2 regions of the Bacillus sp. Medicinal_06 genome follow, and region 1 is predicted to be linked to the other one. Evidence: a T-box and tRNA genes for the amino acid it is inferred to sense, from the RefSeq annotation. Region 1 holds a T-box; the other holds one or more tRNA genes.

Evidence for each region. The T-box of region 1 lies ahead of argS (arginine--tRNA ligase). A T-box ahead of a tRNA ligase gene usually reads a tRNA of that ligase, here a tRNA-Arg.
Region 2: it has a tRNA-Arg gene. The T-box ahead of argS (arginine--tRNA ligase) is inferred to sense a tRNA for this amino acid. The anticodon was not compared.

What each region holds. Positions count from the first base shown of each region.
Region 1 covers NZ_JBWYHD010000003.1:342,139-345,564, forward strand. Annotated here, with positions in the region: gene argS (arginine--tRNA ligase) at 1-1,661, opposite strand, end outside; T-box leader at 1,707-1,920, opposite strand; gene AC1M36_RS08795 (class I SAM-dependent methyltransferase) at 1,961-2,737, opposite strand; gene AC1M36_RS08800 (BrxA/BrxB family bacilliredoxin) at 2,786-3,220, opposite strand; gene AC1M36_RS08805 (thiol-disulfide oxidoreductase DCC family protein) at 3,304-3,426, opposite strand, start outside.
Region 2 covers NZ_JBWYHD010000006.1:251,792-255,217, reverse strand. Annotated here, with positions in the region: gene spoVAD (stage V sporulation protein AD) at 1-63, opposite strand, end outside; gene spoVAC (stage V sporulation protein AC) at 64-540, opposite strand; gene AC1M36_RS16650 (YhcN/YlaJ family sporulation lipoprotein) at 575-1,063, opposite strand; gene AC1M36_RS16645 (DUF1657 domain-containing protein) at 1,179-1,385, opposite strand; tRNA gene AC1M36_RS16640 (tRNA-Arg) at 1,568-1,643, shown strand; gene rpoN (RNA polymerase factor sigma-54) at 2,155-3,426, shown strand, end outside.

The DNA of each region.
Region 1 (3,426 bases):
AGTAAACGTAATCCTTCTTTTAACACAATCGTTACTGCATAAACAAGTGCAAGTCTGCTTTCCTTCTCTTCATTATCCTCTAAAATACGAACATTTCCATAATATTTATTAAATGCTTGTGCAACATCTAACAAATATTTCGCAATATGTGAAGGTTCATTTTTAGAAAAGGCTGTTTCAATCACCTCTGGGAATCTATTCAATAATTTTATCGTACTCCAACTATGATCATCGTTTAACGCAAACGATCCTACTTCAAATTCAGCACTTTCTTTTCGTAAAATGGAGCAAGCACGTGCATGTGTATATTGAACATATGGCCCTGTTTCTCCTTCGAATTTCAGCATTTTTTCTAAAGAGAACTCAATATTATGCATACGTTCATTTTTCAAATCATGGAAAATGATTGCACCGACACCAACTTGTTTTGCAACTTCCTCTTTTTGCTTTAAGTCTGGATTCTTCTCTTCTATATTTTGCTTTGCAAGCGTAATCGCTTCTTCTAATACTTCCTCAAGTAATACAACTTTCCCCTTACGTGTGGACATTTTTTTACCATCTTTTAAAATGAGTCCAAATGGTACATGAGCCATACCATCTACCCAGTTATAACCGAGTTTCTTTAATACGGTGAAAAATTGTGTAAAGTGCAAGCTTTGCTCTGCTCCTACTACATATAGCGCTTTATCAAATTCATATGTGTTTTGACGATAGAGTGCCGCTGTTAAATCACGAGTTGCATAAAGCGTGGTTCCATCTGATTTTTTAATTAAACATGGCGGCATATCCTCTTCTTCTAAATTAACAACTTGTGCTCCCTCTGATTCTTCTAATAATCCTTTTTCTTCTAAGATTTCAACAAAGTCATCCATTTTATCATTGTAAAAGGCTTCACCTTGGAAATTCGTAAATTCAACACCAAGCAGTTCATAAATGCGAGAGAACTCTTTTAAAGATTCGTGGCGGAACCAGTTCCATAAAAAGACCGCTTCTTCATCACCATCTTCTAATTTCTTAAACCATGCACGACCTTCTTCTTCTAGCTCTAGGTTCTCTTTTGCTTCTTCGTGGAAATGAACATATAACTTAAATAATTCACGAATTGGATCTTCTTTTACAAGCTCTTCATTTCCCCATTTTTTATATGCGGTAATTAATTTTCCAAACTGTGTTCCCCAATCACCAATATAATTGATTCCTACAACTTCATATCCACACTTTTCGGCGATATGTTTTAAAGAATTCCCAATCATCGTTGAACGTAAATGCCCCATGGAGAACGGTTTCGCGATATTTGGTGAAGAGTAATCGATTACTACTGTTTTTTCTCGCCCAAGATGCCCCAGTCCATATTCTTCTTTTTTAGCTAAAATCATTTTTAATACATCATCGCTTACTATGTGACGGTTAAAAAATACATTCACATATGGTCCAACTGCCTCCACTTTTGTAAAAAATGAATCGTTTAAGTTCTCAGCGATTTCTTTCGCGATCATTGCTGGTGCTTTTTTATATTGCTTGGCGAGCATGAAACAAGGGAATGCAGCATCTCCAAATTCATCTTGCTTCGGAGTTTCAATTAGACCTGTAATCTGTTCCAATGATAATTCTGATTCAATCACTTCAAATAAACTTTTTGCGAATTTAATTTTATATTCCATGTTGCTCCCTCCTTAGTTTTGAAAACACAAAAAACTCGTCTCTAAAAAAGAGACGAGTTATCACCCGTGGTACCACCCTTGTTGTTCCAAAGAACCACTTTCCCGTTTATAACGAGGACAGGGGGCCCCGGCTTACTCTACTATTCATTTCAAGCAGCGTCTCCGAAGTGCGCTTCATCCGTTTCTCCGTACTAGGCTCCCACCATCCCTAGCTCGCTTTACTTATAAAACAGACTACTCTCTTCATCTACGACATCATATATAATTGATTATTGCTTATTATACATCTTTTCAAACAATTAGCAAGGTTCAATTACACCAAAATGAAATTTTGCACTTTTTCGCTTATGAACAAAGAAGTTATGTCGTTCAAATCGTGTACTACGAAAATGATCTTTTAGAACAACACGTTTCCTAGCAACACGCTTTGCTTCTGCAATCGTTTCGTCTGTAATATCATTATACAAAGCAAAGTGCTTTAACCCTCGAATTCCATCAGATTCAATTACTGTTTCTTCAAACATCGGATCCAGATACACAACGTCATAACTATCGTCTTCGGAGTTCTTTAGGAAATCAAAATGTTCGGTTTGCTTCACTCTAATTCTACGCATTGCTTCATCAATTTCTGGTATTCCCGCACACCACTGCTTTAAACCTTTATTCATGATATAAGCCATATAGCGATTTCCTTCAAGCCCCGTTACAGATCCATCTTCTCCAACAACATAGCTTGCTACAATACTATCTGATGCCATACCAAGCGTACAATCTAACACCGTCATTCTTTTTTCTAATTTTGCAGCTTCTACGAATGGATCATGTTCTCCCCGCATTAATCTTTTCACACGAAACATTGCAGAATTAGGATGGAAAAAGAACGATTCTTCTGTACCTTTTGGATAAATTGCTAAACGATTCTTTCCTACAACAAGTACATCTTGTCCAAACTGCTCATGTAGTTTCACTACAGATATATCATTACGTACAACAAAAGAAGATTGTAATTCTTCTGCTACTTTTTTTGCATAAGTTGTCATTTCCTTATTTGTTCGTCCTGCTGTTGTTACAATCATCTTTTCACCTCAAATATAAAGAAAAAAGGGAGAATGACTCCCCCTTTTTTAGCAATGCTTTTCAAAAGCCTGTTCTAAGTTATTAATGATTTCTTCCATTGTTGCTCCTTCAATTTCATGACGATGAATGAAGTGAACAACTTCTTTTCCTTTTAATAACGCCATAGATGGTGAAGATGGTGGAATATCTCCGAAGTACTCACGCATTGTAGCTGTTGCGTCTTTATCTTGTCCTGCAAATACAGTTACAAGATGATCAGGTTGTTTTTCAGAACGTACAACCGCTTGACCAGCTGATGGACGAGCTAAGCCAGCTGCACAACCACAAACAGAGTTTACAACCACTAATGTTGTACCTGTCACATTTTCCATATATTCTGTTACAGCTTCTTCAGTAGTTAATTCTTCAAATCCAGCACGCACTAATTCTTGGCGCATTGGAATTACCATTTGACGCATATATTCTTCGTATGCATTTGACATCTTGTAATCTCTCCTTCAACTTTCATTCCAAATTCATCATATCACGCTCTTATAATAGGTGCAAAAGAAAGATAGCAATGTTTTCATTTTTTTGAAGGGATTTCACAAACCCCTTCATGGCAGTGTCCAACAGGTACAAGTTTTCTATTATTAGCAATATAATCATACACTTTATTTCCAAACCTAAGTAAAATAGATAATTTAAT
Region 2 (3,426 bases), on a different contig from region 1:
AACCCCTGTTGAGATGATGACCGGTTTATTTTCAAATACCCATGTTCGGTGTCCTTGTAGCATTTACAGCCCTCCCAATTGGATAAGGATGGTTTTAATAAGACCGATAACAAAAGCGGCGAATACACCAAATAAAATAACGGACCCCGCCAATTTAAACATGTTGCCACCTACTCCAAGGACAAAGCCTTCTGTTTTATGTTCAATACAAGCGGATATAACAGAATTTCCAAATCCAGTAACAGGTACCGCTGTACCAGCACCTCCAAATTGTGCGAGGCGGTCATATACACCAAAGCCCGTAAGCAACATAGAAATAAAAATTAGTGTTGCTACTGTAGGATTTCCCGCTGACCTTTCACTAAAATCAAAATAGGTAATATAAAAGGTGGAGATAAGTTGACCGATTAAACAAATAAAACCACCTACAAAAAAAGCTTTTATGCAATTTTTTAAAACAGGCCTTTTCGGTTCACGTTGTTGTTCAAATTTTTTATATTCTTGTTGTACTGGTGTTAAGTCTTTATCTTTACTTGGCATGTGAATCCTTCCTTTTCCTTTAAAGAACGTACAATTAAGTATCAGAGTTCATTTCTGTGTGAACTGTCTTTAATTTCTTTATAATGTATTCTTTATCGGCTTCTTTTTTCTTAATTTGGTTTTCCAGTTTATCTAATAGGATGAAAATCTTTCGATCCGTACTGACATAGACATTGAAAGTAGGGTTCTCTTTTTTTAATTTCTTTTTGATTTTTGACTTTAATGGTCTTAACTGAAGCCGTTCATGATGCTCAGGTTTAACAGCTACGTAAAGATCTGTGTTAGAGTTAGCAGCTCTAGCTTCTAGTATTTCTTCCATGGCAAGTACCCTTTTTTTTGCGTCATGTGATATAGATTGATTAAAAGATTCTTCCATACTTACCTTCGTTAACTGCGGTTCTTCTTTTTTCTTTGTTTTCTTATGAGTTTCTTGTTTTACTTCTTTATCTAAAGCATGATTACATCCTGTTGTTGAGCCTAGTAAGAGTATAAATAACACGGTAATTGTGCTGAATTTTCGCATTGCAATCATTCCATTTCTATTGCTTTATGTAATTCGAGTGAAAAAGGATGATATGGAATCATCCTTTTTCTGTTTCTCAAACAGTGAGTACTATAAGATTAAACAGTACCTGCACTTATTGTTGTCCGTATTGAGGCTCTTCTTGCTGAACTTCTTCTACACGTGGATTTAAAGTATCAATAACGGATTGTGTTTGCTGCGCAGCTGTTTGAAAAAGTTGCTTCGCTTGTTGGTTGTCCGTATCAAGAGCGAACCCCTCTAAGCTTGCTTGTGCACTTTTTAACCCAGCGACAGTTTGTTTTAATTTTGTAATTACAGTCATCGAATGAAGCCTCCTTATGGAATATGAATTCAAAGGTTATGATTTGTGAATAGGGGTGAAAATATGATTTCCAAATTTAGGGTTTGTGCGTTAGTTTTGAAGAAATGGCGTAGGCCCTTTTTTGTATAATAGTAGTTGCGCACATGGACATAAGAAGATATAATTACCAGTATATTATTCATGCGCCCATAGCTCAGTTGGATAGAGCGGTGGTTTCCGGTACCACGTCTGTCGGGGGTTCGAATCCCTCTGGGCGCGTCAAAAAGTCCTAACTTACATTTGTAGGTTAGGACTTTTTTTATTGAGCGCTTACCAAGATATATAGGTGATCCGGCACACCATATCAACTGTTTGACCATATACACCATGATTATCTCGTCAAAAGCGATTTTATCTTGTTATATCTACTTATAAGAGTTAGTATTGGTATGAGGTAATAAATTTTCTATGTAGTTATTTTGATTTTCAAACGTATAAGTCACTGCTATGAAAACAAAAAGAGATACTCTCTTCACTTAGCATAGGGTTAAAAAAGGCCCTAACCGCATCTACGCATGATTGGATGCTCTCTTCCACCCCAAAAAGGAAGGTTTTATATCAGTTCTTTAATTTGTATTTATAATATTTTCTTTCAATATTATTCAATTTGCGGTTGTAAGATGGAAACGTCATTAATACATATAAATTAATAATATTTTGGAAAGGGTATCTGCATAGGATTCTCCTTTTAGGAAACTTATTGTACAATAGAAACAAGGGGGAGATTAGATTGAAGGCAAGTCTTTTACAAGAACAAAGCTTACGTTTGGCCATGACACAAGAGTTAAGACAAGCGATTACAATGCTCCAATATAATGTGCAGGAATTATCGGAGTTTTTGTATGAGCAATCGATGGAGAATCCCCTTATTGAGTTAAATGGCTTTGAGCGGGAAAAGAAAAAGAGTTCAAGCAAAAGTAAAAGTACAAGCAAACAAGTCGATAACCAAATGGAGATTTACAGTGTAGATTCTACGTCGATTCAGCAACATTTATTAGATCAATTACAGTATTATAAAATAGATGAAGAACAGCGAAAAACAGCTTCTTTCATCATTATGAACATGGATGAAAATGGTTATTTACAAGAAACGAATGAAGAATTAGCAGAGTTACTAACCGCACCTATTGATGTAGTAGAACGCTCTATGGAGCTCGTTCAGTCATTAGAGCCAGCAGGGGTGGGAGCGCGTAATATTCAGGAGTGTCTATCACTTCAATTGAAGCGCTTACAAAAGAGAGATGCATTCTCAGAAATGATCGTGGATGAATATTTTACGTATTTTGTTAAGAAAGATTGGCGAAAGCTTGCTCATCTTATGAAATGTAGTAATGAGGAATTACAGTCAGCAGTTGATTGTATTACATCGCTTCAGCCAAAACCAGGGCTTGCGTTTTCTTCTGAGAAGCCGCATTATATTGTTCCTGATATGGCTGTGAAAAAAGAAGGCGATCGGCTTGTACTGCAAATGAATGAACGTAACATGCCGAGAATTGAAATTCATTCGGAGTATAGTGCGCTTCTTCATAATAGTGAGAGTGAAGTTGCTACCTATGTATCTGAGAAGTACCAGCATGTACAATGGATTATGCGCAGCTTAAAGCAACGAAAACAAACACTTCTGCAAGTAATGGAAATTATAATGAAGAAGCAACGTGATTTCTTTTGGAGAGGTCCTGAGTATTTAAAGCCACTTTCTTTAAAAGAGGTAGCAGAGGAACTTGGCGTACATGAATCTACTATTAGTCGTGCTACACGTAATAAATATGTGCAAACGCCACATGGTTTGTTTGAAATGAAGTCATTTTTTAGTAACGCAGTGGTTACAACAGAAGATGAGGCGATTTCTACAAAGCGTGTCAAACAATTGATTCAGACGCTTGTAGAGCAAGAAAATAAGAAAAAGCCACTTTCAGATCAAAAAATTTCGAAATTGTTAGAAGAAGAGCATGAAATCGTTATTTCACGAAGAACGGTTGCGAAATATCGAGAGCAAATGAAC